DNA from 2 places in the Symbiopectobacterium purcellii genome. Region 1 is predicted to be linked to the other one. Evidence: predicted binding sites of a transcription regulator. Region 1 holds the regulator's gene; the other holds the start of a gene.

What was found. The regulator LexA, encoded in region 1, represses DNA repair genes until DNA is damaged. The targets are predictions, from matches to a motif close to TNCTGTATGTACATACAGNA.
Region 2: the regulator LexA is predicted to act here: its motif matches at 6,021-6,040, upstream of sulA (SOS-induced cell division inhibitor SulA).

What each region holds. Positions count from the first base shown of each region.
Region 1 covers NZ_CP081864.1:474,026-489,389, reverse strand. The annotation lists gene K6K13_RS02225 (DoxX family protein) at 38-433, shown strand; gene K6K13_RS02220 (glutathione S-transferase family protein) at 557-1,552, shown strand; gene K6K13_RS02215 (LysR family transcriptional regulator) at 1,581-2,483, opposite strand; gene K6K13_RS02210 (pirin family protein) at 2,592-3,293, shown strand; gene zur (zinc uptake transcriptional repressor Zur) at 3,391-3,912, shown strand; gene lexA (transcriptional repressor LexA) at 3,980-4,591, opposite strand; gene K6K13_RS02195 (diacylglycerol kinase) at 4,712-5,080, opposite strand; gene plsB (glycerol-3-phosphate 1-O-acyltransferase PlsB) at 5,209-7,674, shown strand; gene ubiA (4-hydroxybenzoate octaprenyltransferase) at 7,760-8,611, opposite strand; gene ubiC (chorismate lyase) at 8,636-9,184, opposite strand; gene groL (chaperonin GroEL) at 9,568-11,223, opposite strand; gene K6K13_RS02170 (co-chaperone GroES) at 11,259-11,552, opposite strand; gene K6K13_RS02165 (FxsA family protein) at 11,761-12,231, opposite strand; gene aspA (aspartate ammonia-lyase) at 12,731-14,170, shown strand; gene K6K13_RS02155 (anaerobic C4-dicarboxylate transporter) at 14,321-15,364, shown strand, end outside.
Region 2 covers NZ_CP081864.1:2,756,747-2,772,110, reverse strand. The annotation lists gene K6K13_RS13035 (tellurite resistance TerB family protein) at 212-877, shown strand; gene fabA (bifunctional 3-hydroxydecanoyl-ACP dehydratase/trans-2-decenoyl-ACP isomerase) at 927-1,445, opposite strand; gene K6K13_RS13025 (AAA family ATPase) at 1,536-3,263, opposite strand; gene matP (macrodomain Ter protein MatP) at 3,477-3,953, shown strand; gene ompA (porin OmpA) at 4,039-5,127, opposite strand; gene sulA (SOS-induced cell division inhibitor SulA) at 5,487-5,996, opposite strand; gene K6K13_RS13005 (TfoX/Sxy family DNA transformation protein) at 6,221-6,838, shown strand; gene yccS (YccS family putative transporter) at 6,967-9,096, opposite strand; gene K6K13_RS12995 (YccF domain-containing protein) at 9,117-9,563, opposite strand; gene helD (DNA helicase IV) at 9,789-11,843, shown strand; gene K6K13_RS12985 (methylglyoxal synthase) at 11,885-12,343, opposite strand; gene K6K13_RS12980 (DUF2057 family protein) at 12,487-13,020, opposite strand; gene K6K13_RS12975 (CoA-binding protein) at 13,390-13,803, shown strand; gene hspQ (heat shock protein HspQ) at 13,840-14,148, opposite strand; gene yccX (acylphosphatase) at 14,350-14,628, shown strand; gene tusE (sulfurtransferase TusE) at 14,636-14,965, opposite strand; gene yccA (FtsH protease modulator YccA) at 15,109-15,364, opposite strand, start outside.

The sequences.
Region 1 (15,364 bases):
ACCTGTTGCCAGCCCCCTTTTTCCTTGGAGACAAATGATGAAAAATTTAGAAAATACTGCGCTGCTTATCGCTCGTATCTTTATGCCAATCCTGTTCATCGTGGCAGGTTACGGCAAACTGGGTGATGCCTATGCGGGCACTGCGCAATACATGCAGGCCATGGGCGTTCCGACATTTCTGCTGCCGCTGACCATTCTGCTGGAGCTGGGCGGTGGCCTGGCGGTACTGTTCGGTCTTCTGACTCGCACCGTCGCTCTTTTCACAGCGGGATTCACGCTACTGACCGCCCTGCTGTTTCACACCAACTTTGCCGAAGGTGTAAACCAGCTGATGTTCCTGAAAAACCTGACCATAGCAGGCGGCTATCTGCTGCTGGCAGTAACCGGCCCGGGCGCTTTCAGCATCGACCGTATTTTGAATAAAAAATGGTAACACCGTAGTTTTATACCAACGTAGTTTTATACCAACGTAGTTTGATGCCAACACCAGGCATAACCCTCGCACCAGCGGCGCAGCACTCTGCGCCCTGGTTTTTACATTGATGATGGAGGACCCATGGGACAACTAATCGATGGCGTATGGCACGATACCTGGTATGACACCAGCAAAACAGGCGGTCACTTCAAACGTACCACGGCACAGTTTCGTCACTGGATAACCCCGGATGGCTCACCTGGCATCACGGGCGAAGGTGGCTTTGAAGCCCAAACCAACCGCTACCATCTGTATGTTTCGCTCGCCTGCCCCTGGGCGCACCGCACCTTGATCATGCGTCAGCTTAAAGGGTTACAGGAACACATCGGTGTATCCGTGGTGCATCCGTTGATGTTGGATCAGGGCTGGACTTTCGGCATCGATTTTCCTGACACCACCGGTGATTCGCTCTATCAGCATGAATTTCTCTATCAGCTCTACCTGCATGCCAATGCCGATTACAGTGGACGCGTTACCGTTCCGGTACTGTGGGACAAAGCGCGTCATACCATCGTCAGTAATGAATCCGCCGATATTATCCGCATGTTTAATTCGGCGTTTGATGGAATTGGGGCAACGCCCGGCGATTACTACCCGGAGGCGCTGCGCACGCAGATTGATGCGTTAAACGAATGGATTTATCCCACCATCAATAACGGCGTATACAAAGCGGGATTTGCAACCTCACAAGGCGCCTATGATGAAGCAGTCAATGGCGTATTTGAGGCATTGGACACGTTAGAGGTCCGTCTGGCGCAACAGCGTTACCTGACAGGCAATGCAGTGACCGAAGCGGATATTCGTCTGTGGACCACGTTACTGCGTTTCGATCCGGTTTATCATACCCACTTCAAGTGTGACAAACGTCGGCTGGCTGACTACCCGAATCTGTTTGGCTTCCTGCGCGATATTTACCAAATTCCTGGCATTGCAGAAACCGTGAACATTCCGCATATCCGCCATCACTACTACCGTAGTCACGGCACGATCAATCCTCACGGCATTATTTCCATCGGGCCAGAAAACCACCTGGGTGCGCCGCACGGACGTGACAGGTTTAATCAGCGGACGAATTAATCAGTAACAGACCGTCGCGAGTATCACCTCACGCCTGGTTCAGCGCTTTGGGCAATTCGCGCAAGAACCAGGATTTTGCCTCGCCCATGCTGTCACGACGCCAGGCCATGATAATCTGGCTCTCCATGGAATATTCCGGGCTGACAACCCGCAAGCGCCCTTCAGCAATATCCTGGGCGACCATCGGATAAGGCATGGTCGCCACGCCCAATCCCGCCAATAGCGCACGGCGTTTATCATCAATAGAACTCACCGTTAAACGCTGCTGCTTATCCAGCAGTTGCACCATTAATACCGGGCGTTCGCGCGCGGTATCCGCCACGGCGATCCCGCGATATTTAATGCGTGTCACATCCGACAGCGGCTCAGGCTCCTGATGAATAGGGTGATCCGGACTGGCGACGTAAACGTTGTTCATGGTGTATAGCTTGCGCGTATTCACTTCAGACGAAGCGCGAAAGTGCATATCAGGCGCAATCACGATATCGGCCCGCCCCTGCTCCAAACGCTCCCAGGCACCGGCCAGCACCTCGGTCAGCAATGACACCTGGGTATTGGCCTTCAGCGCCAGCTTATCCAACAGGGGAAACAATTTCTCGGTGGGGATCAGCGCTTCAACGACAATGGTAATATGGGTTTCCCAGCCACGCGCCAGCGCTTCCGCATCAGTGGTCAGTTTATCGGCAGCTTCAAGCAGGATTCGCCCCCGTTCGAGCAACATACGCCCCACGTTGGTAAATTTTGTGCGATGCCCTGAGCGATCAAAAAGCACGACGTCGAGCTCTTCTTCCAGCTTCTGCATGGTGTAGGTGTAGCTCAGCGCCGACGGCACGCGCCCCAACTCATCAGCCGCTGCCGCAAAGCTGCCACGGCGATCGATGGCATCCATCACTCGCAGCGCTTCCAGCGTTAATGCCCGTTCTTTTGCCATTTATTCACTCATTCAGGAATTTTGAATATACCGACCAGATTAACTAGCTAACAATCCAACGTCCACACAATTACTATTTGTTTAGTGTAATTTTTGAGGTTCAGAACCATGATCATATGCAGAACAGCGGAACAGTGCGGTCAAGCTGACTACGGCTGGCTGCAAGCGCGCTACACCTTCTCCTTCGGCCATTATTTCGATCCTGAGCTGTTAGGCTTTGCCTCACTGCGCGTGCTGAATCAGGAAGTCCTCAAGCCTGGCTCGGCATTTCAGCCACGCACCTACCCGCAGGTCGATATTTTAAATATTCTGCTGCAAGGTGAAGCGGAATATCGCGACAGCAACGGAGGCCATATCCGCGCAAAAGCGGGCGACGTCCTGTTATTAGCCGCACAGCCTGCGGTGAGTTACAGCGAGCACAGTATCAGCGATACCACGCCGCTGACACGTTTGCAGTTGTGGTTCAATGCCTGCCCGTCGCGGGAAAACAGCGCGCTGCAACGGCTTGCACTGTGCGATACAAAGGTCAAGCTGCTCGCCTCACCGGAAGGTGAAAACAGCAGCCTGCAACTTCGCCAGCAGGTTTGGGTACACCATCTGCAATTGGACGAAGGCGAACAGCACACGTTTACGCTCAACGGCAACCGCGCCTATTTTCAGGTGATTCACGGTGCAATGGAAGCCATGACGCCGCAAGAGAACGCAGCGATGTTACAGTGTGGAGACGGCGCCTTCATTCAGCAGGAAAAACAGCTGACTATCCGCGCCAAAGCCCCGCTGCGTGCGCTGCTTATCGATCTGGTTGCCTGAGGCGCATTAAACCCACTGATGGATTATCACAGCGCGATCCATGCCTTACATGGTAAGATGAACAACATGTTCATCATCATGCGGTAGGATCAGGCCAATGGATTCAAGCGACCAAGACAAACTCCTCGCCCAGGCGGAAAGTATTTGCCAACAGCGCAACGTACGCCTTACGCCACAGCGACTCGAAGTGCTTCGGCTGATGGCGCAGCAACACGGCGCGATCAGTGCGTACGATCTGTTGGATCTGCTGCGCGCTTCAGAACCGCAAGCCAAGCCCCCTACCGTCTATCGCGCACTGGATTTTCTGCTGGAGCAAGGGTTTATCCACCGCGTGGAATCGACCAACAGCTATGTCATGTGTCACCACATTGAAGAGCATAGCCATACTTCAGCGCTGTTTATTTGCGATCGCTGCGGACAAGTGACAGAACGTCAGACGGAAGGCATTGAAGCCATTCTTCAGCAATTGGCACAAAGCGCCAATTTTACGCTGCGCCACAGCGTGGTAGAAGCGCATGGCCTGTGCGAGGCCTGTCAGGAAGTGGCTGATTGCCGTGAACACGGGCACTGCCACCACGACCATACGGTGCCCATCAAAAATGCGAAACCTGGTCGTTGATCTGAGCGTGCATCACGTCCCCGACAAGGCTTTTCCTGAACAGAAGCGCCCTGTCGGTTAACGGGATTTAACTCCACTCACCGTTACGGATAACGCCGACGGCCAGCCCTTCGATACTGAAGCTCTGCTCACGCAAATCAACCACGATGGGAGCAAAGGCCTCATTCTCCGCCAGAAGTTGTACGGTATTACCTTGACGCTTCAAGCGCTTAACCGTCACTTCATCTTCGATGCGCGCCACCACTACCTGTCCGTTACGCACTTCTTGCGTTTTATGCACGGCAAGCAAATCGCCGTCCAGTATCCCGATGTCCTTCATCGACATACCGCTGACGCGCAGCAGAAAGTCTGCGTGCGGCTTGAACATGGCCGGATCGACCTGATAGTGGCACTCGATGTATTCTTGCGCCAGCAACGGTTCACCGGCCGCAACACGACCAATCAGCGGCAGACCGGCATTTTCTTCTTCCATCAGCAGGCGGATCCCGCGTGATGCACCGGAGACGATTTCAATTACGCCTTTACGCGCCAGCGCCTTCAGATGCTCCTCCGCCGCGTTAGGTGAGCGGAAACCCAGTCGCTGGGCAATCTCAGCACGCGTTGGCGGCATGCCGGACTGCGCAATATGATCGCGAATCAGATCATAGACCTGCTGCTGTCTGGTTGTTAATGCTTTCATCCCGCCCCCTGGTTGTTTATACAGTTTATCTGTGAGTATATACAGGTCATCGCGGCTTGGGAATGACAGAGAGGCAAATAGCCGTGTTTTTATGAGCATTGCCCCAAAATCATGCTGAAATCACCCCAGAACCAGAGGCCAGAGAATGCTGACCCAGACAATGGCGGCAAAGACCAAGGCCACAAACACAGCCGCCGATCCGATATCCTTGGCGCGCCCGGACAGTTCATGGTGCTCCGTCCCCACGCGATCGACAACGGCCTCAATCGCGCTGTTGACTAACTCCATCAGCACCACTACCACCACCACGCCAATCAGCAATAGCCGCTCCAGCAGTGACACGGGGAGCCAACACGCAACCAGCACCGCTACCACCAGCAGCATCAGTTCTTGCCGAAATGCAGCTTCGTGCTGCCATGCCTGTTTCAGCCCTTTGAGAGAGTACCCGGTTGCCTTGATAATCCGAGTTACCCCGGTAGCCTTATTCATGTTTTTTCACCCGTTTATCAGAGATTTTTTGCAATTTTCCCGTAACACCGTTGTCTCACACCACAGATCTCCCGTGTACTTTCTGGTATCCTTGCGGCGCATTGCTACTCATGAGGCTTCTGGTTGTTATGTCCGGCTGGCGTAAAATTTACTATAAATTACTGAATTTCGCACTTAAATTGTTAGTGAAAAGCAAGATAATTCCTAACGATCCCGTGGCGGAGTTAGGGCTAGATCCGTCTCGCCCCATCCTTTATGTGCTGCCCTATAACTCACAGGCGGATTTACTGACGCTGCGCGCAAAATGCCAAGCTTTAGAACTGCCCGATCCGCTGGAACCGACTGAAATTGACGGTGTATCACTGCCCAGCCACGTGTTTATTAACGATGGTCCGCGCGTGTTCCGCTATTACACGCCCAAGCAGGAATCCGTCAAACTGTTCCATGATTATCTGGATCTGCACCGCAACAATCCCTATCTCGATGTACAGATGGTGCCCGTTTCTGTCATGTTTGGCCGCTCTCCGGGCCGCGAAGGACAGCACGGCGCGACGCCGCACCTGCGTCTGTTGAATGGCATTGAGAAGTTTTTTGCGGTGATCTGGCTGGGACGCGACAGCTTTGTGCGCTTCTCCAGCATCGTGTCGCTGCGCCACATGGCCACCGAACACGGCACAGACAAAACCATAGCGCACAAACTGGCGCGTGTCGCCCGCATGCACTTTGCCCGTCAGCGTCTGGCCGCCGTTGGTCCACGCTTGCCAGTACGTCAGGAGTTATTCCATAAGCTGCTGGATTCTAAGGCCATCAAGAAAGCCGTTGAAGATGAGGCACGCAGCAAGAAAATCTCCCATGAGAAAGCGCAGCAAAATGCCATCGCCCTGATGGAAGAGATCGCCGCGGACTTCTCTTATGAAGCCGTGCGACTTTCCGATCGCATTCTGAGCTGGACCTGGAACCGCCTGTATCAAGGCATCAACGTGCATAATGCCGAGCGCGTGCGCCAGTTGGCACAGGATGGCCATGAACTGGTTTACGTGCCTTGTCACCGTAGCCACATGGACTACCTGCTGCTTTCTTATGTGCTGTATCATCAAGGTCTGGTTCCTCCCCATATCGCGGCCGGCATCAACCTGAATTTCTGGCCCGCAGGCCCGATTTTCCGCCGCCTGGGGGCTTTCTTTATTCGCCGGACCTTCAAAGGCAACAAGCTCTACTCCACCATTTTCCGCGAATATCTCGGCGAGCTGTTCTCACGCGGCTACTCCGTTGAGTACTTTATGGAAGGGGGACGTTCGCGCACGGGTCGATTGCTGGAGCCCAAGACCGGCACGCTGGCCATGACCCTTCAGGCGATGCTGCGCGGCGGTACCCGCCCTATCACGCTGGTGCCGATTTATGTGGGTTATGAGCATGTGATGGAAGTGGGCACCTATGCGAAAGAGCTGCGCGGTGCCACCAAAGAGAAAGAGGGCTTCATGCAGATGGTGCGCGGGTTACGCAAACTGCGCAACCTGGGGCAAGGCTATGTGAATTTTGGCGAACCGCTGTCTTTGACGCCTTACCTCAACCACCATGTGCCGCAGTGGCGCGAAACTATCGATCCGATTGAAGCGCAGCGCCCTACCTGGCTCACGCCTACCGTGCAGGATATTGCCGATATCATCATGGTGCGCATTAACAATGCTGCCGCTGCGAACGCCATGAACCTGTGCTCCACGGCATTGTTGGCGTCACGTCAGCGCGCGCTGACCCGTGAGCAAATGCATGAGCAGCTGGACTGCTATTTGCAACTGCTGCGCAATGTACCTTACAGCAAAGATGTTACCGCACCGAAAAAGACCGCGCCGGAACTGCTGGAACACGCGCTGGCGATGAATAAATTCGAAGTCGAGCAAGACAATATTGGCGAGATCATCATTCTGCCGCGTGAACAGGCCGTGTTGATGACTTATTATCGCAATAACATCCAGCACTTGCTGGTGCTGCCATCGATGATTGCCAGTATTGTCATGCACCGCGGGAGGATCACGCCGGATGAGTTAACACGACAGATGTCGTTGATTTACCCATTAATTCAAGCCGAACTGTTCTTGCATTACAGCAAAGAAGCGCTGCCTGTCGTCATTGAAACGTTGACCGCTGAGCTGGTGCGTCAGGAACTGATCGTCATCAAGCAAGATACGCTGGTGCTGAATCCACTGCGTATTCGCACACTCCAACTGCTGGCCGCCGGCGTGCGGGAAACCCTGCAACGTTACGCAATTACGCTGTCATTACTCGGCGCTAATCCGGAAATGAACCGCGGTACGTTGGAAAAAGAGAGCCGCAATATGGCGCAGCGACTGTCCGTGCTGCATGGCATTAACGCGCCGGAGTTCTTTGATAAGGCGGTGTTCTCAACGCTGGTTGCCACGCTGCGTCAAGAGGGTTACATCAGCGACAGCAGCAGCGTGGATACGCGCAATACCTTGGAACTCTACCGCATTCTTAGCGATTTGATCACACCGGAAGTTCGGTTGACGATTGAAAGTGCCAGCACGCCGGCCAGCGCAGAATCGGAAGACGAGAAGCAGGAAGTAATGCAAGAGTAAGCAGCGCAAGCGTAGTGTTACGCTACTGCGCGGTTTATTGCCGCTTTACTCCGGCATCACACGCCCTGTGTGATGCCGGGGACCATCACAGCCCCAGCACAATCCCCGCAAAAAACACCATCCCTACAAAGTTATTGTTGTGGAACGCACGGAAACAAGCATCACACTCACGCCCGGCGGTCAGCCATTGCTGATAGCCGAACAGGCCCGCCGCCATCAGAACGCTGAGGTAAAATACCGCCCCCAGTTTCATCTGCATGCCTAGCACCACCATCAACGCCAGCATGCTTGCCTGCAACAAGCCGATGATCAAGGTATAAAAGCGCCCGAACAGAATCGCGGTGGATTTAATGCCGATTTTGAGGTCATCATCGCGATCGACCATGGCATATTGCGTGTCATAGGCGACAGTCCAGCAGATGTAGGCTAAAAACATAATCCAAGCGCTGGCCGGCAGGGATTCGCTAACGGCAGCATAGGCCATGGGGATCGACCAGCCAAATGCCGCACCCAACACAAACTGCGGCAGGTGGCTGACGCGTTTCATGAAGGGGTATATCCATGCCAATGCCAACGCCGCCACGGAGAGCCAAATGGTCATGCGATTCAATGTCAGCACCAGCGCAAACGCCATCAGCACCAGAACAACAAACAGCACTTTTGCCGACTGCTCGCTCACCAAGCCGCTGGGTAAGGGACGAGACGCGGTACGTTTTACATGCCCATCAAAATGGCGGTCAGCGTAATCATTGATCACACAGCCTGCCGCACGCATCAGAAATACCCCCGCGACGAAGACCAACAGCGTCCACGGTCTCGGTACGCCACCACCCGCCAACCATAATGCCCAGAGGGTTGGCCAGAGCAACAGCAGGGAACCAATCGGCTTATCAATTCGCATTAACCGACAATAAGCGCCCCATTTTCCCGCTGTCATACTTCGTTCCAACGTCATTTCTCCTTAACGGTTACCCTGATCAACGCCTTGAAAATGATACGCAGGCGACGAGGGCAAAAACAATTCTGTCAGCAGTATTGGCTGATTAAACAAACGCAGGCGGGATCGCCGAGCCCACAGGTTTTCACAGCGTCCAATGTGAATGTAATCGCGTTGCAGGGAATCCTGTTTGAACAGATAGCGCCCAAGCGGTGTATCACCAAGCGTTGTCAACGCCGACACCGAGGTGTCCAGGGCCGAGGGCGGAATCAAGGTTCTGGCGGCCACCCAGGGCTGTCCATCACCGTAGATTATCACCTCTCGCAACCAATAACGCGCGCTGTCTGGTAACTCACGCTGTTCATCACCCAGCATCTCAGTCGCAATGTAATCATTATAGTACGGCACCACCGTCAACTGCGTGCAATGTCGTTCCAGCCGCTTCGTCATTGAACCGGTCTCTTTTAGCCAGGTATCGACGGGGGATGGCAACGCCATCGGCGTTTCTTTTAACCAATCGGTCGCGTGCAACCATTCAATGGTGCGCAGCAGTGTTAGCGCTGCATCGGACATATCCCTACTCCAATGGTGGCTGTTGATGCATGACGATGGCCTCGATACCGTTGCGATATGTTGCACTCTCATAATTCACGCCGGTAGCGTCAGTCTTGCTCGCCGGGTTTGGTGAAATGCATACTGCGGTACCTATTGTAGCGCACACCCATCACGCCTCGGCACACCCCGCCACCGTTGAGTGCGCAATATGATAACATTTTTTTAATCTTTGACAGCGGGCAGGCAAGATTTGATCGCCATTTGCTCAGAAAAAAAACGAAAACAGGGACATAGAAAAAACACTATCTGGCGATATACCAGATAGTGTTCATGTTGAGCCTAATAGCGTGTTGATGCTATCTATCCGGGCCTCAGCGCAACGCGCCTGTGCCCGGCGTTGATTACATCATGCCGCCCATACCACCCATACCGCCCATGCCACCCATACCGCCAGCAGCACCTAAGTCGCCTTTATCTTCTTTCGGCAGCTCGGTCACCATACATTCGGTGGTGATCATCAGGCCAGCAATGGATGCAGCATATTGCAGTGCAGAACGGGTTACTTTGGTCGGATCCAAAATACCCATGTCGATCATGTTGCCGTAAGCTTCTGTTGCGGCGTTGTAACCGTAGTTACCTTCGCCTGCTTTCACGTTGTTAGCCACAACGGAAGGTTCTTCGCCGGCATTTTCCACGATTTGACGCAGTGGTGCTTCCATTGCGCGCAGCGCAACACGAATACCGACGTTCTGATCTTCGTTTTCAGCTTGCAGATTGCGAATGGCATTAGCTACGCGAATCAGCGCCACACCACCACCGGCAACCACGCCTTCTTCAACGGCAGCACGGGTAGCGTGCAGCGCATCTTCAACGCGTGCTTTCTTCTCTTTCATTTCCACTTCAGTGGCCGCGCCAACCTTAATAACGGCAACGCCGCCTGCCAGTTTAGCAACGCGTTCTTGCAGTTTTTCGCGATCGTAATCAGAAGTTGCGTCTTCGATCTGCTGACGAATCTGGCCAACACGACCTTGAATAACCACTTCATCACCCACACCGTCGATGATGATGGTGGTGTCTTTATTGATCACAACGCGTTTTGCCTGACCCAGGTCTTCCAGCGTGGCTTTTTCCAGTTCCAGACCGATCTCTTCAGAGATAACAGTACCGGCAGTCAGGGTTGCGATATCTTGCAGCATGGCTTTACGACGATCGCCGAAGCCCGGTGCTTTCACCGCGGCAACTTTAACGATACCGCGTATGGTGTTCACCACCAGCGTCGCCAACGCTTCACCTTCAACATCTTCTGCAATGATCAGCAGCGGTTTGCCTGCTTTGGCAACAGCTTCCAGCACTGGCAGCATTTCACGGATGTTGGAGATCTTTTTGTCAGCCAGCAGGATGAACGGGCTTTCCAGCTCAACGGAACCGGTTTCCGGTTTGTTGATGAAATACGGGGAGAGATAACCGCGATCGAACTGCATCCCTTCCACAACGGCCAGTTCATCTTGTAAGCCGGAGCCTTCTTCTACAGTGATAACGCCTTCTTTGCCCACTTTTTCCATGGCTTCAGCGATCAGTTTACCGACTGTGTCATCAGAGTTGGCAGAGATGGTACCGACCTGAGCAATGGCTTTGGTATCAGCACAAGGTACGGACAGTTTTTTCAGTTCTTCAACCGCAGCGATAACCGCTTTATCGATACCGCGTTTCAGATCCATCGGGTTCATGCCAGCAGCAACGGCCTTCAGACCTTCATTAACGATAGACTGTGCCAGTACGGTTGCCGTGGTGGTGCCGTCGCCCGCCGCGTCGTTCGCTTTGGAGGCCACTTCTTTCACCATCTGCGCGCCCATGTTTTCGAACTTGTCTTCCAGTTCGATTTCACGCGCTACGGACACACCGTCTTTGGTAATGACTGGAGAACCAAAAGATTTATCCAGAACGACGTTACGGCCTTTCGGGCCTAAGGTCACTTTTACTGCGTTAGCAAGCACGTTCACGCCGCGCAGCATTTTTACGCGCGCGTCATTGCCGAATTTTACGTCTTTAGCTGCCATGGTTTATTTCCCTTAAATTCGTTCGATTCAGATGATTACGCTTCAACAATCGCCAGGATGTCGCTTTCAGACATGATCAGGACTTCTTCGTTGTCGATCTTCTCAGCTTTCACGCCATAGCCATCATTGAAAATGACGATATCGCCAACTTTCACATCCAGCGGTTTTACGTCGCCGTTTTCCAGAATGCGACCATGGCCCACTGCCAGTACTTCACCACGGGTAGATTTAGCCGCAGCAGAACCGGTCAGAACAATACCGCCAGCAGATTTGGACTCGACTTCTTTACGCTTGACGATCACGCGGTCATGCAATGGACGAATTTTCATTGATAGCTCTCCTTTGATAAAGTCCATATCAGTTTGGGATTAACACCGGGTACATTCTCATACCCGCCTTGTGCATTTCTAAGTGGGGACGATTCGCTTCCCTTCAAGGGAGAAAAAGGTTTTTTTTTGCGATAGCGATGAAAATTTGATGAAGTGAAATTTAAAAAAGATAAAAAACATACAGTTAAAATCTTTTTCTCAACCAACATCATTTGTCTTGATCATCTTTATGTTCGAGGTTCTTGCGCTCGTCATCTTTGCGGTAGAACTCACCGTCAAAGGTATTACCGTTACTGCCGGACGAGGTCGTACCAGCGCCGCGCCAAATGTGCAGATGGGGCATCAGTTTGACCGTCAAGCGCTTTTGCACCGGGGGCAACAGCAGCAGCAATCCGAGGAAGTCGGTGAAAAAACCGGGCAGCAGCAGCAAAAAACCCGCTAATACCAGCGATACGCTTTTGACCATCTCCGCCGCTGGGCTCTCTCCTGCCGCGATTTTCTGCTGCATTTGAATAAACGTTTTCACGCCCTGATTGCGCACCAGAGAAACGCCAATACAGGAGGTGAACACCACCAGCAGCAACGTCACCGCGACGCCCAGCACTTCCGCAACACGGATGAACAGCGAAATTTCAATGTAGGCAAAAAGAAAGAGTAGGAATAGCGGTAACCAGCACACTGGATTCTCCTGATTTATTTAACTAATTGTTTTAAAGGAAACTAATACGAACGATGCCCGCCTGATTGACAGGCTGCCGTCATCTGTTGTGTATCCGGCCATCATGAAGACATATCACCAGAGATCCTACATCAACCCTTATAATTTAATGAAGTGGTAGCGCAAGCGAGCATTTTCAACCTGTAGACAGAAATTTCATTGCGCAATAATCACCCGTGACGACTATCACAATTTATTTACTTTATTAATTACCTATCTTCATTGAGTGATCGAAACTACGCTTTTGGGATTCTATACAATATATCATCACTCCAGCGGAGGCAGATATGGTCAATCGTTCTGCAACTGTTGCCTGTGGTGATACATTTTGTGGTAACACCATCGTGATAATAACTCGCATTTATTGGCACGATTATTTGTTAACACGCTTTTTTGTTAACGCCAAGGTGGTTAGCAAAACGCGTTCTCATCAAGTTGCAGGATTCAAGAGAAGGCTCTCATGTCAGACAACATCCGTATTGAAGAAGACCTGTTAGGTACCCGTGAAGTTCCCGCCGATGCCTACTATGGCATTCATACCCTGCGGGCAATTGAAAATTTCTACATCAGCAACCACAAAATCAGCGATATCCCCGAATTCGTGCGTGGCATGGTGATGGTCAAAAAGGCTGCTGCTCTGGCAAACCGCGAGTTGAAAACCATTCCCCGACCGATTGCCGATACCATTATCCGTGCCTGCGATGAAGTGTTGAACAACGGCAAATGCATGGACCAGTTCCCGGTTGATGTGTATCAGGGCGGCGCGGGCACCTCGGTAAACATGAACACCAACGAAGTGCTGGCTAATATTGGCCTGGAGCTGATGGGCCATAACAAAGGCGAATACCAGTACCTTAAACCTAACGATCATCTGAACAAGTGCCAGTCTACCAACGATGCCTACCCTACGGGCTTTCGTATTGCGGTGTACAGCGCCATCCTGACGCTGATAGAGGCCATCACCCAGTTGGCTGACGGCTTCGAGCGCAAAGCCAAAGAATTTGAAACCATCCTGAAGATGGGCCGTACCCAGTTGCAGGATGCGGTGCCGATGACGCTAGGCCAGGAATTCCACGCCTTCTATGTGTTGCTGAAAGAAGAGAACAAAAACCTGCTGCGCACCGGTGAATTGCTGCTGGAAGTGAATCTGGGCGCAACGGCCATTGGCACACGGTTAAACACACCGGACGGTTACCAACAGTTAGCCGTGCAGCGTCTGGCGGAAGTGAGTGGACTGCCCTGCGTGCCGGCTGAGGATTTGATTGAAGCAACTTCTGACTGCGGCGCTTACGTGATGGTGCACGGCGCGCTGAAACGTCTGGCGGTGAAGATGTCGAAAATCTGTAATGACCTTAGGCTGCTTTCTTCCGGTCCGCGCGCTGGCCTCAATGAAATCAACCTGCCGGAATTGCAGGCGGGTTCTTCCATTATGCCCGCCAAAGTCAATCCGGTGGTGCCGGAAGTGGTCAATCAGGTGTGCTTCAAGGTGATCGGCAACGACACTTGCGTCACCATGGCCTCTGAAGCAGGTCAGTTGCAGCTTAACGTGATGGAGCCGGTCATTGGTCAGGCGATGTTCGAATCGATCCACATCCTCACCAACGCCTGCCACAACCTGCTGGAAAAATGCGTTAACGGCATCACCGCCAACAAAGCGGTATGCGAAGCCTATGTTTTCAACTCCATCGGCATTGTGACTTACCTCAACCCGTTTATTGGCCACCACAATGGCGATATTGTCGGCAAGATTTGTGCTGAAACCGGTAAGAGCGTGCGTGAAGTGGTGCTGGAGCGCGGTCTTCTGACCGAAAGTGAGCTGGATGACATTTTCTCGGTACAAAACCTGATGCACCCAGCCTACAAGGCCAAACGTTACACGGATGATAACGACGCGTCTTAAGCGTCCGATCGGCTAACTCAGCGCGCCTCGCCATCGGGCGCGCTCGCGTTACTCCTGACAGGCACGTCGGCATTTTGCGGGCGTGCCTTTTTTATGGCCTCAGGTTTGCTCACAACCATAAGAATTTCTTATCTAACAAGGAGCATCACTATGTTTGCCTTTGAGTTGGTTATCGTTTTGTTGGCTATCTACCTCGGTGCACGACTCGGTGGGATCGGTATCGGTTTCGCGGGCGGTCTCGGCGTTTTGGTTCTGACACTGGTGTTTCAAATCAAACCCGGCGCCATTCCCTTCGACGTGATTCAAATCATCATGGCGGTGATCGCCGCCATTGCAGCCATGCAGGTCGCTGGGGGCATGGATTATCTGGTGAGTTTGGCTGAAAAATTGCTACGGCGTCAGCCTAAATACGTCAACTTTCTGGCACCTGTCGTCACCTATTTTATGACGCTGTTGGCGGGAACGGGGCATACCGCGTTCTCAACGCTGCCAGTGATTGCAGAAGTGGCTAAAGAACAAGGGATTCGCCCCTCGCGCCCATTATCGATTGCCGTTGTTGCGTCGCAAATCGCCATCACTGCCTCACCGATTTCCGCCGCCGTGGTTTTCGTTGCCAGCATTCTTGAACCGAAAGGCGTCAGCTATCTGCTGCTGCTCGGGATATGTATCCCGACGACCTTGTGCGCGGTGTTGCTTACCGCCGTGGTGACCAATTTTCTGGGCAAGGAATTGAAAGACGACGAGATTTATCAGGCACGGTTGGCAAAGGGTGAAACCGTGCTACGCGGCGTCAGCAAGCTGGAGATAAAAACCGGGGCCAAGCGCTCTGTGCTGCTGTTTTTAGTGGGTATTGTCGCTGTGATGCTTTACGCCACCGCCATCAGCGACACCGTCGGGCTGATTGCCAAACCCATACTGCCCCGTAACGAAGCCATTGTGGTGTTTATGCTGACGGTCGCCACCCTGATCTGCATCACCTGTAAGCTGGATACCGCCAAAATCCTCTCTGCCAGCACCTTCAAATCCGGCATGAGCGCCTGCATTTGCGTAATGGGCGTGGCCTGGTTAGGCGATACGTTTGTAAAAGCCCACATCGGTGAAATCCAGGGTACGGCTGGTGCGTTGTTGCAGAATTACCCGTGGATGCTGGCAGTAATACTGTTTTTTGCCTCAACCCTGCTCTACTCACAGGCG
Region 2 (15,364 bases), 2.3 Mb from region 1:
TATGGGTGCAGTATACCTTGTCAAAAATAAAGCGCAAATCATCCCAGCGCAGAATTGCCTTTCCAGTGGCAAAACCGGGCCTGTGCCACATTTTCATTGTTATACATTACCTGACAAACAACCAGCACAAGAGGCTCTACTATGCATAGATACAGGTACCGCTCGCCTGACGAGCGCAGATGATAATGATACCGACATCGGGGAGACGGCAATGAGTCAATGGATGCAACAGATACAAACACTCCTGGGGGCTGCGGGAGCAAAAACGGGCTCGGCAGCGAGCAGCGCTAAAAGTGGCAATCTGGGGGATATGCTAAAACCTGCAGCGTTTGGTGGGTTGGCGGGGGTGTTGCTGTCGAACAAATCTACAAGAAAGATGCTGGGGTCACTGGGTAAAAATGCCTTGATCATCGGTGGAAGCGCTGCGGCTGGCGTTATGCTGTGGAACCAATACAAAAAGCGGGTGCGTGATACCCACGTCGAGGATGCCGACTTCGGCGCGCAGTCATCCAGTGACAACGTGCGTGCCCGTCGTTTGATCATGGCATTGGTTTTTGCGGCCAAGAGCGATGGGCATATCGATGCTACAGAGCAGCAACGCATAAAAGAGAACGTCCATGAACTTCAACTGGGCGCAGAAGCTGAAACCTGGATACAAGACGCTATCGACCAACCGCTAGATCCCGCACGGTTAGCTAATGGGGTTAAGAATGAAGAAGAAGCGTTGGAGGTCTACTTCTTAAGCTGTGCGGTAATAGATGTCGACCACTTTATGGAGAAAAGTTACCTTAATGCCCTCGCGCAGGAACTGAAAATCCCGGCAGACGTGTGCGAGTCGATTGGTCATGAAGTGCAGATAAAGCGAGCCGCATTGTAGCTGAGCGAGGAAGGTGTGGACGGTGGGGAAACCCGTCCACATGTTGCGATTAGAACGCGGTAGTGTCTTTGAACAGGCCCACTTTTAATTCGTTAGCTGTGTAGATCTGCTTTCCATCAACCAACACTTCACCATCGGCAATGCCCATCACCAAACGGCGATTGATAACGCGCTTGAAGTGAATACGGTAGGTGACTTTTTTAGCCGTCGGCAAGACCTGCCCAGTGAATTTCACTTCACCCACGCCCAGCGCACGGCCTTTACCTTCACCGCCCAGCCAGCCGAGATAGAACCCGACCAACTGCCACATGGCATCCAGTCCCAGGCAACCAGGCATCACCGGATCGCCGATAAAGTGGCAACCAAAGAACCACAGGTCGGGAGTAATATCCAATTCGGCTTCAACGTAGCCTTTGCCGTGATTGCCACCGTCTTCCGTCATTTTGACGACACGATCCATCATCAACATGTTTGGGGCAGGCAACTGTGGGCCTTCAGGGCCGAACAGTTCACCACGGCTAGAGGCAAGAAGGTCTTCTTTCGTATAAGATTCGCGTTTATCTACCATATTCTCAGTAAGCCTTATTCTAGTGAAGCACGCAGGTTAGCTTACACCTGTAAGCTGAGCAACCCAGAAACGTCTGGTTAAACCAGTTTCTCACCGAAAAAACCACGGGAAGCGGCGTCGCTCCGGCGGTGAGAATTGTGCAATACGCTCTTTGATCAAGCCCAACAGATTGGGCTGCTGTTCATCGTCATAGAGCATATTCGTTAATAACGTGATGGCTTCCGGCACCGTTTCCACGGGAATGATATGGAATTGTCCGGCACGAACGGCCTCTACCACATCGGCATTCAGACTCAAGTGACGAAGATTAGCCGCTGGAATAATGACACCCTGATTGCCGGTGAGTTCTCGACGCTGACAAATTTCGAAGAAGCCTTCAATCTTCTCGTTGACGCCACCAATGGGTTGCACGCGGCCAAATTGATCGACAGAACCGGTGATCGCGAGCTGTTGATTTATGGGTTGCAGTGACAAGGCGCTGATTAATGCGCACAATTCCGCCAGCGACGCACTGTCACCATCAACTTCACTGTAGGACTGCTCAAACACCAGCGATGCAGAGAAGGGCAACTGTTGTTCAAGCTCCAACTCGGAAATCAGAAATGCCTGCATGATCATCATGCCCTTGGCGTGTAAATTGCCGGCCAGTTCTGCTTTGCGATCGACATCTGTAAATTCACCATCACCAGGGTGAACCACACAGCTAATGCGTGTGGGCTCACCAAATGTCACTGGATGACCGGGGTATTCGAGTACCGAGAGTCCATTAATTTGACCAACAACTTCCCCCTCGGTTTCAATCACTATCTGTCCCAGCTCAATTTCGTCATGCATACGCTCTGCCAGGTAGCCTTCTCGCCAGCGTTGGGCGGCGATTGCCTCCGTGATGGTTTGAGCGGTGATATGCGCTTCCTGAGCGTAAATGGCAATGTGCTTGAGCTGATGTGTAAGCCATTGTGGGCAAAGCGGCAGGCTGCCCTGATCGCCGCTGTAACGCACGGCTAATTGCAGCAGTGAAGGCCAGGCATCCACCGCAAGCGCAGGAAGATGATTGGCGGTGCATAGCGCATTAATGTATGCACACCAGCGTGACATGTCATCTTCGTCAATCAGCGGCAATTCGGATTCAAATTCGCCGTAAACCGCCAGGTCACGCAAGTCAGGTTCAATATCGTGCAGATCGCCAAGGCTCTCGCGGTCGCCGACCACAATCAACCGAATGTTCATCGGCATCGGCGGAATAGCGAGAAGTAAAGGACGCCTTTCATCAGGTGAAAGCCAATGATACAGGCCTTCTGCAATAATCTGCTTCAGGCGTAACCACAACAATGGCTGTGCTAACAACGTTCGTGCGGTCAGGATCAACGTACCACCATTGATACGGTGTAATAAGCCGGGTTGCAGGCTAATGCGTTCCTGAAAATAACGGACACAGCCGAATAACTGTTCTGCTTCGATCCATGCCTGGAATTCGCATGACTGCTGGGCCGCAAAATTATCATCACGTTGCTGCGCCGGTTCAATCTCAACCCGATCGTGCTCAATGCGATAACGGCTACCGCGTGGGGCTGAGATCGGTGGGCACAAATGCCTTACTGCCCCTGTAATGAGCGCGAGGTAATCGTGGGTCTCTTCGGCCTTCACCAACATATAGGGCGACGGCGATCGCGGATGGCAAAATACCTTCAGGCTATCAGCCAGTCGGGGCTGAAGCGCAGCAAAATCCAGCGGTTCAAGCTTGTCTGCCCGATCGAACAGAGACTGGTAAGGCGTGTGGTCGGGCAGCAGATGCTGCCATGCAAGTTGGTTACTGGTCAAAGTATCAAAGGTAGTTGTCGGAATGAAGAGCGTGATTATACAAGAATAATACCCGCTGCACAGACGAAGTGTTGGAACGTTATGGAAATAGATAATTGATGTGTGATGACGCCACCGCTTGACGTTGATGGCAAAAACGCGAGCCCTGAGAGGAAAGTTGACTAAAAACTGTTATGCTAAGGTAAGCGTTACACGGTCACTGAAGAATTTATCATGAAATATCAACAGTTAGAGAATCTTGAGTGCGGTTGGAAATGGAAATATCTGGTGAAAAAGCACCGGGAAGGTGAAGCCATCACACGCTTCATTGAGCAAAGTGCGGCTGATGATGCGGTAGACGCGTTGCTAAAAATGGCGAACCAACCGGTGTTGGTGCTTGCTTGGATTAAACAGTGCATGAACCCTGCCTTGGAAAATCGCCTTAAGCAAACGATACGTGCACGTCGCAAGCGCCATTTCAATGCCGAAAGCCAGCTCACGCGTAAAAAATCTATCGATCTTGAATATCTGGTGTGGCAACGGCTAGCGGCATTGGCAACCCGTCGCAATTCGACTTTGTCGGAAACCGTTGTGCAATTGATAGAAGATGCTGAGTCCAAAGAGCGCTATGCGAATCAAATGTCATTGCTAAAACAGGATCTGAAAGCGATCTTGTCTCAAGATAACAGCGACACAAAAAAGAACGGATAAAAAAGACCTGTTCAAAAATGAAGAAAAAAAACCTCGCAATCGCGAGGTTTTTTTATCAGTACAAGGTTATTCAGAAACGAGTAACTTAAGCCTGAGGCTGAGAAACAACGTCTTTGATGCCTTTAACTTCGATCTCAACACGACGATCCGGTGCCAGGCAATCGATCAGCGCTGCACGCGGTTTGGTGTTATCGCAGGTAGAACCGGTAACCGGGTTGGATTTACCCATGCCACGAGCAGAGATCTTGTTCGCCGGGATACCTTTGGATACCAGGTAAGACACGACGTTCTGCGCACGACGTTCTGACAGCGCCTGGTTAGCTTCTACAGAACCGATGCGGTCAGTGAAGCCCAGAACAACAACAGAACCGTCTTTAGGATCCAGATTGCTCAGTTGGCTGTACAGTTGGTCCAGAGACTGACGACCTTCTGGTTTCAGGGTGTCTTTATTGAAGTTGAACAGAACGTCAGAACGCAGTGTGAAACGCTTGGTTTCTACAACCGGTGCTGGTGCTGCAACAGGTGCCGGAGCAGCAACAACTGGTGCCGGAGCATCACCCTGACCGAAACGGTAGGAAACGCCAACGCTCATCAACAGGTTATCAGGACGTGCACCAACGGTGCCTGCATCGCCAATATTGTTGGTCCACTGGTAGTCAACGCGTGCAGCCCAGTCACGATCGAAAGCATATTCGATACCGACAGCAGCCAGCGGGGATACGCCAGTGTCGCTGTCGCTCAACTGATTCGGGTTAACTGTGCCATTAGCATCAACGCGCCATACCATGCCGCCCAGACGAGTATAAACGTCCAGATCTTGCATTACCGGGTAGCTTAATTTAGCAGCCAACTGAACGCCCTGAGCTTTGAAAGCGGCACTGTCAGTTGCGCTGGTCGCAGAACCTGAATATTTCAAACGGCCCAGCCAGTCATAACCTAATTCAAAGCCCAGATATTGGTTTGCCTGATAGCCGACGAATGCGCCTGCGCCCAGTTTGCTTTTGATCGGGTTGTTGTTAAGACTTTCAAAACCATTACCGTAGAAACCGGTGTCATGGAACTGGGATACACCCAGTTTACCGCCAACGTACCAGGTTTCTTCTTTGGGGGCTGCTTGTGCGACTGTAGCAAAGCCAGCCAGTGCCACTGCAATTGCGATAGCTGTTTTTTTCATTTTACGCCTCATTATCATCCAAACCGGCAATTAGCATTAATGCCAATAGGCCTTTGGTTAAATCCTTGACTGAAGCCACTGCTCTTAATTTATAACTAACTGCCAGCCAACTGGCATTATGCAAAGAGCAACTCCAGCGCGTTAAAGTCTACAACGTGATACGAAAGTTACAAGTACGATATGATCTGCCTTGTAGAAAAAACAGCGTTTCATACATACTTCCTAACAAATAATAGTTTATTTTGGCGAATCACAACGTTTATCCGTAATGGTTGACACGCATCACACCTGCATATCCGTGGTTTTGGCGTAAAACAAACCGGTATGACAATACTCAGATGAGAAAACTCTTAATTTACTTAATGGTACAGCGTTGAGTGAATTTTTAGGCGAGAAAATAGTCCATCCTCTTCTCTGCTTATGCACTGTGGTCTCATGATAAATCCGTAGGCGTTTCCTTTTTGAGCAGCTTGCCTCAAACGCATACTTTCTTCTTCCGTCAAATTGTGCTCAAGCCAGCATAAGACAACGCTGTAATTCCCCGTTAACAGCGCTTTTTCCATGGCATCTACAGTTTCATTAGGGCTGAGGTGATAAGGTTGAATCACTTTATCTAAGGGTAAACCCGATTGCTGTAACCAGTGGCGGCTGATTTTTTGTTGGGGGGCCAGCCACAGCAACCAGCGCGATTGCGCGGCTAATTGTTGCAAAAGTGGCAGTAACAGAAGCGTTGTCATTGGGTGCTCAACACTGTAGTCGATTTCGCTGATGATACCGCTGCCGTATCCTGCAACCGTGTGCCGTGGCAATGGGGCACTATGCAGTGAGGCCGGCTGATGACGTTCTGAACGAATAGAGTGCGCACGCATGATGGGTTTCATCCATAGTCGATATACTGTATGTGTATACAGTATATCGACTATGGATGAAAATCAACCTGCTTTTTTTGGAAGCGCTTCGCATAATTGGCATGGCAGTGGGCAGAGATCACATTTTGTGTTTGAAGCCTTACCAACCTTGTGATTAATTACTTTAACACGTTAAGAACACATATACAGACAGAGGATTGATTTTCAATACTAAAGGGTGTTGTATGAATCAGTTATGCAAAAAAAGGATTTTGCAATCAAAAGTTTCTTTCTCCTCATTGGGAGAAATAACCACCCGTTCTCAATTTGGCGGTTATAGCATCGCGGCAAATAAAACGATCTTTGGCCTTATCTCCAACGGAGAGCTTTATTTACGTGCGAACAAGCGCTGTGAGCCACATTTCCTTGCACTGAATATGCCGCATCTGGTTTATACCAAACGGGGCATGCCCGTACCGTTGAGTTACTATCTGGTGGGGGAGGTCTTATGGGAGGAACCGACTCAACTGCTGAAATTGGCCAAAATGTCGCTTGAGGGCGCAGAGCAGGATAAATCAGAGCGTGAGCATTGCACACGGTTGAAGGATTTGCCCAATCTGAATCACGATCTTGAGCGGATGTTATGGAAGGCGGGAATAAAAAATGCTGACGAGCTGCAACAACATGGTGCAAAGGAGAGCTACTTGAAGTTAAAAGCGGTCAGTAAACATGCCAGTGTGAATATTTTACTGGCGTTGGCGGGCGCGATTTGCAGAACGCATCAAGCCGCTTTGCCAAAAGGGGTCAGAAACGAGCTGATTGAATGGTATAAACACCATTCAGCACCGTTGCCTAAAACCTAAAACGCCAACGTGCGCGGTATCTTCAAGGCAATGATACCGCGCTACATGTTTTTACGCTTCGCATCTTCTCTGCACAATTTTTTCAGTGCGTACTTCACCAGACAGTCCCCTTCGACGGATAGCTCCTTTCAGCGGATAGTTCCTTTCAACAGCGTCAGTTCCGGCAAGACATCGATGATCAGACCGATTTGCTGCAAGACCAGTTGCTCCTTACTGTCGGGATCGGGGGCAAGCTGCTGTACCTGCTGTTGACGTGTCAACAACGCCTCTCGCTGCGCTTGTACGTCAATGTCAGGATGATGCAGTGCTGCATCAATATAGCAAATGGCATCATCGAGCAGTTGCAGCGTCTGCGGTATTACCAGCTTTTCTCGGTGGGCACCGAGCGTTGAAATATAGCTCAATAGCGTGTGGTTAAGGCACATAAAGCGAAACGCATCATCGAGCGTGTTTCTGATGGCATGAGGTTCAGAAGACATGTTTGCGACGACAGAGGCCAACTCTGCATCGCTGTTGTGCGCATCGCGGCGCGCGATACGGTAGCGCAAACTGTTGCTTTTACCTTGATGATATTGTTCAAGAATAGCATCCAGATAACGGCAGTTGGCGTTGATGGTTTTATCGATAACCGCAGGTAAACCGCGAAAACGCCAGTCCGGCCAGATAAAACTGACGGCAGCCCAGGCAATGGCACATCCAATCAACGTATCCAGAATGCGTGGCCCTGCCACTTCGAAACCCTCACCCAGTAAGTTAAAGCAGAGTAAAACCAATAGGGTAATAAACAGGGTGGCATGGGCATATTGTACGTTGCGAAAGGCAAAGAACAGCACGCCGCTGATAACAATCAGCGTGAGTTGCCCTTCAAGCGAAGGAACAAAATAGAGTACCGGTATTCCAATCAGGATGCCCGCTAACGTCCCGATGATACGCAAGGCCAACCGCCGTCGCGTCGCATTGTAGTTTGGCTGGCATACAAACAGGCTGGTGAGCAAAATCCAATAGCCGTGCTGCATGTGTGTCAGTTGAATAAGCGCATAACCTCCGCAGAGCAGGGCGGACATGCGGATCGCGTGGCGGAACAGTGCTGAACGGGGGGTAAGATGACGGCCAATGCGTAGCCGAATATCGCTCCAGCCCGTCAACCCGTCATCAGCCAGACTTTCTTCCATCTGCTGTTGCGATTCGAGCCATTGCTCTGATTCAATATTCATTAGCTGAGCATCAATGGCGCGCAGGTTATTCAGCAGATGGCGTAGCGCTTTTCCTTGGGCTGTATTTGCCCCCTCTTTGGTAAAAAAAGCGTGCAGTGCAGCATCCAGATAAACAAACGCCCGCTCAATACGCCCATCGTGCTGATATTTTTGCTGTAACAGAATGGATTGCGCCAATTGGCGACAGGCGCGTGCCTGCATCGTCAGTAAACGTTGAAAACGAAAAAGAATATCACTGTGGCGAAAGGTTTCACGTAACTGAGCGTATTGCACGTGCGAGGAACTGGCGCGTTCGTGAATATCTTGTGCTGCAAAATAGTAGTGCAGCGTGCGGCGGGTGCCCCGCTGTCCGCGATCGCCGCGTAGCCGGGTTAATAAAGAGGCTTTGGCTTGATTGAGCGTTGCCACCACATCACTGTTAACCAGTGCCACATCGATCAATGGGTTATCGGTCGAATCATCAATATCGGGATCAAACAGTGTCGCTTTGGCATCCAGATAGTGGGAAATCTGCTCAAAGCATCGCGCCAGACTGTCCTGCAAAGGACGAATGGGAAAGACAACATGCCCCAGCAACGTCAGCAGGTTGTACCATAACGCACCCGCGAGCAGCAAAAGCGGCTGTTGATACCAATTGTCATACAGGGACACGCCCAGCATAGTGTAAATGGCAATCAGCAGAGCGCCAAAAGCAATAGTGGCGTAGCGTTGACCCAATGCACCGAGCAGGATAAAACCAGCCGTTGAAAAGGCCAGTCCGACGCCGAATAACCACGGGTAAGGAAAAAGCAGTTCTATAGAGACTGATGCGATAAAGAAACAGAGCAGCGTTATAAACAGATTGCGTAATCTGCCGGTAAGACGATCGTCGAGATCGGTCAGCGCAGCGGCCACCACGCCGAGCGTTAACGGAATGGTGGTGGTGGGTTGGCCCATCCACCAGGGCAGCAATGCTGCGCCAGCCAGGGCTATAAAAATACGCGCGTTGTACAACCAACCGCTATTGTATAGGTAACGCCGGAATCCTGAAATGAAAGTCAACAACGTCTGTTCCTTACCGACGGTTAGCGATAGCGACGGCGTGCGTTTCTTTCACGTATCGCCTGCGCCTCTTCAATGGAAACCACACGACGACCTACAGGCCACAGTGCGATGACCGCCAGTTTGAAGTTGGCGATACCGACAGGAATACCGATAATTGTTAGGCATTGCGCAATGCCGCTGGCAATGTGCGATATACACAGCCACCATCCAAAAAGAATAAACCAGAAGACATTGAGGACTGTCCCGCCCGCACTTAATACGGCATTTTTACGCTCAGGCTCTACCTCATCGATGTGAACGGCCTCATTGCCGTAGGGGAACAGCGATAGCTTGGTGATTTCCCAGCATGACCGGGTCAGTGGCAATGTGAAAATCAGAACGATGCTAATTAGCGTTGCAATAAACCAGGCCAGCGTAGTGAAAAATCCGCCCAGCACAAAATTAAGAATGTTCAATACGGCGCGCATTATTGCTCCATGATGTCAGGCGTAGCGAAGGTCTCGTAAATAGGGCATCTATTATTACAAAATACAGACATCTGATGGCATTGCTTCAGCACACATCGCGTATGATGTCACCAGAAAGAATATTACATCAAGCGCAGGGATATCTTAACGTGTTTTAACACTGGAGAAGGGGTCTGTGTCGCAGGTAAACTACCGAAAAGCCGTTTTTTTCATGGCGTAACGAAAATGGAACTGAAAGCAACCTCTTTAGGCAAACATCTGGCACAGCACCCCTATAATCGGGTGAAGCTGCTCAATGCGGGCGTTCAGGTGAGCGGTGAGAAACACGAGTATGTCATTCCCTTTAACCAATTGCTGGATATTCAATGCAAGCGTGGTCTGGTTTGGGGGGAGTTGGAGTTTGTGCTGCCAGAAAACCAGGTGGTACGACTGCATGGCACCGAATGGCAGGAAACCCAGCAGTTTTACCGCTACCTGATGAAAATGTGGCGGCAGTGGAGTGACGACATGAGCGCGGTGTGCGCCGACGCGTTGCAGCACCAAGTCACTGATATCGAGCAAATGCTGAACCAGCACGGGTGGGTTTCACGTCAGGCGCTGGCGGCGTTACAGACAGATATTCGTGCAACGCTCGCGTCCTTGCCGCTGCCTGTCGCCAGGCTGACGGAGTTTGTGAACTGTTGTGACCGCTACACGCTTTGTCAGCAGTGGCTCGCTGAGGGCGAATCGTGCAGAACCGCCTGTAATCACACCTGGATGGAAAAAACGCTCTCCTCAGAGCAGGCATTTTTTGACGGCGTTGAAACGACTCCGCTTAATGTTTCGCAGTGTCGCGCCGTCATCAACGGTGAAGATTCCGTATTGGTGCTGGCCGGTGCTGGCAGTGGAAAAACGTCCGTACTGGTGGCGCGCGCTGCCTGGTTGCTGCACCGCAACGAAGCGATGCCGGAACAAATTCTGTTACTTGCCTTTGGCCGCAAAGCCGCGCAGGAGATGAACGAACGTATTCAGGCGTGCTTGCACACGGACGCTGTACAGGCCAAAACCTTCCATGCGCTGGCACTGCATATTATTCAACATGCTACGCGTAAAGCGCCGTCTATCAGCCAATTGGAAAGCAATGGCGCGCTACGACATGCGTTGCTGATTAAAACCTGGCAGCAGCAGTGCGCGGAAAAGAAAGCGCAAGCCAAAGGATGGCGGGAGTGGCTGAGCGAGGAGATGGCGTGGGATGTGCCTGACGGCGAGTTCTGGCTTGATCCGCGTCTGGCTGCGCGCTTGAGCGGTCGTTTGGATCGCTGGCTCGGACTTATGCGCATGCAGGGCGGGAGCCAAAATGAGATGCTGGTGCTGGCGGATGATGAGCAGCGCCCACGATTGCAGCGTGGTTTGCGCTTGATGGCCCCTTTGCTTAAAGCATGGAAAGCCGCATTGAAAGAGGAAGGCGCGGTAGACTTCTCCGGCCTGATACACCAGGCGGTGAATCTACTGGATAAAGGGCGCTTTATCAGCCCCTGGAAGCATATTCTGGTCGATGAGTTTCAGGATATTTCACCCCAACGTGCGCAACTGTTGGCCGCGCTGCGCAGGCAAAATCTGCGTACCCGCCTTTTTGCTGTCGGTGATGACTGGCAGGCGATTTACCGTTTCAGTGGCGCGGAACTGACGCTGACTACCGCATTTGAGCATCACTTTGGGCGCGGTGAACGCTGCGCGCTGGATACAACCTACCGCTTTAATGGTCGCATTGGTGAGATTGCCAATACCTTTGTGCAGCAAAATCCGCATCAATTAAAGAAACCCCTCAACAGCCTGCGTGCCGGTGATAAAAAAGCGGTCATGCTGCTGCCTGAAACACAGTTGGAAGCGTTGTTTGATAAGCTCAGCAGTTACGTCACGCCTGATGAGCGTATTCTTGTGCTGGCGCGCTATCACCATTTGCGGCCAGCCATGCTGGATAAAGCGAGTGTGAGGTGGCCAAACCTGGTTATTGAGTTTATGACGATTCATGCCAGCAAGGGGCAACAGGCTGACTATGTGGTGATTGTGGGGTTAAACGAAGGCAAAGAAGGTTTCCCTGCCTTACCGCGTGAAAGTTTGCTGGAGCAGGTCTTGTTGCCCCGGCCAGAGCCTTTTGCTGATGCGGAAGAACGGCGTTTACTTTATGTGGCACTCACCCGTGCGAAACACCGGGTCTGGTTGCTCTACGATCGTGACGCACCGTCTGTCTTTGTTGAGCAATTACAGCGTATCGGTGTGCCGCTTCACAGGAAACCTTAATAACAGCGCTGCCAGCAACCAGGTAGCGCTGATGTACCGCGTTACTTCAGACGCTCATTCAGATAGCGTTGGTAGTCGGGAATGGCGATCTCAACGGGCTGTTTAAAAAGGGCTGAGTTAACCAAAAAGTCAGCGGTGGAACGGTTGGTTGCGACCGGAATATTCCAGACGGTCGCCAAGCGAAGCAGAGCCTTGACATCAGGATCGTGTGGAACCGCATTCAGTGGGTCCCAAAAGAAGATCATCAAATCGATTTTTCCTTCCGAAATCAAGGCTCCAACCTGCTGGTCTCCCCCCATCGGGCCGCTCAGCATGTTCTTGACCGGAAGCGCGGTAGTGCGTTGGATCAGGTTCCCCGTGGTGCCTGTCGCGTAAAGGTGGTGCTCAGACAGCGTGTTCTTGTGTGTACTCACCCAATCCAGCAGAGCCTGCTTACAGTGGTCGTGTGCCACTAAAGCAATGTGCTTATGTTCAGGAATAGTACGGGTGGTGAGTTCCATGTTTACGTCCTTTCATCAGAATAATAAACACAGATTACGAGAACACTATTTCGCTGAAAAGATGTAGATGAAAAAAATGCGACTAACACCCAGCGCATTGATGCAACTGCGGTTAAAATAATCAAAACAGCGGTGCGATTTTATTACTTGTCCTTTTCCTTTGCCCATTTCAGAAAACGATCCTGGGTGTCTTTGTCTGCCTGCCGAAACCAGTATTTGAGAATAAGAAAAGGGTCAATGCTGTCTTGGGCATTGGCTGCGTTATTCTCAGGCCAGGTTTTTGCGTTCTGTTTGGGCGAAGTAAAGGCGGTGACGGATGCATTTTTATTGGCAGCATTGTACTGTGCCAGAATGGGCTCCAACTGGTGAGCGAGCTCATCACTGCTCAGTTCAAGCCTGTCGAGGCGTGCGCTGATAGGGTTATTGTGGTTATCCACAAGTTGATAGTGCGTGTCGAGGTCGAAATGTTCGCGTGCCTTGGGCGTGTCGAGTGCGGGTAACTGGATGGTAATAACGTCCTGATTACGCATATTGAACGCGGCCAACAACAGCGGCGATGAGTACGTGCGTTTTTCACTGCCAGTGGTAGACGTCGTTTTTACCACCCGAAACAACAATTGATGTTGCCCGTTATCCAGTTCCAGACTGTCGGCACCTTTCAACAGTGAACTGGACACCTTTTGCCCATCAACGGCGAGAGTTCTATATCCTGATGTAACTTTAGGGTGGTGGCAGCGCTGGCCATACTGCTCGTGACGAAGAAAAGCAACACTAAAACACGATACAATTTCATCAGCTTTCCTCCGGCATCATTTAACTCGCCATTGTTGAGTATTTGGCTAAATGTGTCAAAGTTTTCATTTTTTAACAGTTTTTTATCGGTGCCAGGATTTACCGCCCCATTTGTGTTTACTGCTTTGTTTATCTGAAAATTCTACTTCAGACATGCCAAATTGAATACCCGCGTTCCCGGCAAGGTAAGACAAAAATTAGGCGGCACGGTGGTGTACACTGTAAAAGAGTCCATAGTATACGAGGTAACAACAATGAAGGATGCAGAGATTAAATCGGTGTTGGAGAGAGTAAAAACGATTGCGTTGGTCGGTGCCAGTGAGAAAGTCTCTCGTCCCAGTTACGGTGTGATGGCTTATTTATTGGAGCAAGGGTACGAGGTGATCCCCGTCAGCCCTAAACTGGCAGGGCAAGAACTCCACGGTCAACGGGTTTATGCGTCACTTGCCGATATTCCTGGCAAAGTGGACATGGTCGATGTTTTTCGCCAGCCAGAGGCGGCTTACGAGGTGGCTAAAGAGGCCATTGCCATTGGCGCAAAAGTGCTGTGGCTGCAAATTGGCGTCATCAACGAGCAAGCGGCGGTGCTGGCAAAAAATGCCGGACTTGAGGTTGTGATGGATCGCTGTCCCAAAATCGAAATTCCGCGCTTGGGTCTTGCTAAGTAATAAGCCTGTACGTAATGCCGGCCACAGCGGCCGGTATTAATGCTGTAAGCGAGGCGCTCGCTGTTTGATCTCTTTAGCAAGCTCATTCAGAGAAGGGTGTCTGTCATCATCGGGCGCTTCTTGCATCAACTGTGCTTCCGCCAGATAAGTATGAATGGTTTCCCCTTGTTCATCTTCCATCACAACATGATACCAAGGTGCAGAACGCAGCGTATCATGGGCATCAAGTTCCTCCCACGCCGGGCTCACCAGCGAGTATTCAGGATCGATATCAATCACGACACCAGGGTACCCCAGCAGTTTATGACGAATCTGTTCTCCAATACCGAATTTACAGATAATCATAATGCCTCCTGAGATAATCTGACTCTGTAACCTTACTTTTATATGGGCGCGAATGCCCAGATTTCAAGCCGCAGGTAGAAAGGTAACGTCGGGTATTTGCTACCGGATTAAGATTATTTTACTGTTAATAGTATGATGCATATTGCGTTGCCGTGCAGGAAATAAATGTGCCTGTCCATTTCTGATTGAGGAGGCGTTTAGATGTCAGAACACGGTGTCACAGCCTATGTGTACGGTGTGGTGCAAGGTGTTGGTTTTCGTTATCACACTCAACAACAGGCGCGACAACTGGGTATAAAAGGGTATGCCAGAAATTGTGAGGATGGCAGTGTGGAAGTGGTAGCCTGTGGTGAGCCGCAGCAGGTTGAGCAACTTATCGCTTGGCTAAAAGCAGGTGGGCCGCGTAGCGCTCGTGTTGAGCGTGTTCTTACCGAACCCTGCGCGATGATGGATTACACTGGTTTTTCAATCCGCTATTAGCTGAGCATCAGATACATTTTACCGGTTTAGGTAGTCCTGCAATTTTGGTGGCCTGTTTGGCCGGGCCTTTCGGGAATAGCCGATACAGGTAGCGGCTATTACCTTTTTCTTCACCGTACTTTTGCGCCATTGCTTTTACCAGCATGCGAATTGCCGGTGAAGTATTGAACTCCAGATAGAAGTGGCGAACAAAACGCACCACTTCCCAATGCGCGTCCGTTAACGTGATATCTTCCTGCTTTGCCAGTAGCGGTGCGAGAGATTCGCGCCAATCAGCGCTGTTAAGCAGGTATCCTTGTGCATCCGTTTCTATAATACGCCCTTCGAACTCCAACATAATGCCTCGTAACCCTTGTTTTAAGCGAAGTGTAGCAAAGAAATTTAGCCGGAAGAATGGGGTAGGCGGGGAATAAAAAGGCCTGAGCGCAAACCCAGGCCTGTTACATCAGTGGAACGACAAAGGCAAAAGCCTCTATTCGGTTAGTTGTTGCGCATGATACCCAAAATGCTCAACAAGCTTACGAACAGGTTATAAATGGAAACGTACAGGCTCACCGTGGCGCGAATATAATTCGTTTCACCACCGTGAATGATGTTGCTGGTTTCCCAGAGAATGGCGCCTGCCGAGAACAGAATAAACAAGCCGCTCAACGCAAGATGCAACGCAGGGAGTTGCAGGAACAGATTGGCAATTACCCCGACGATCAGAACAACAAATCCCGCCATCATCATTCCG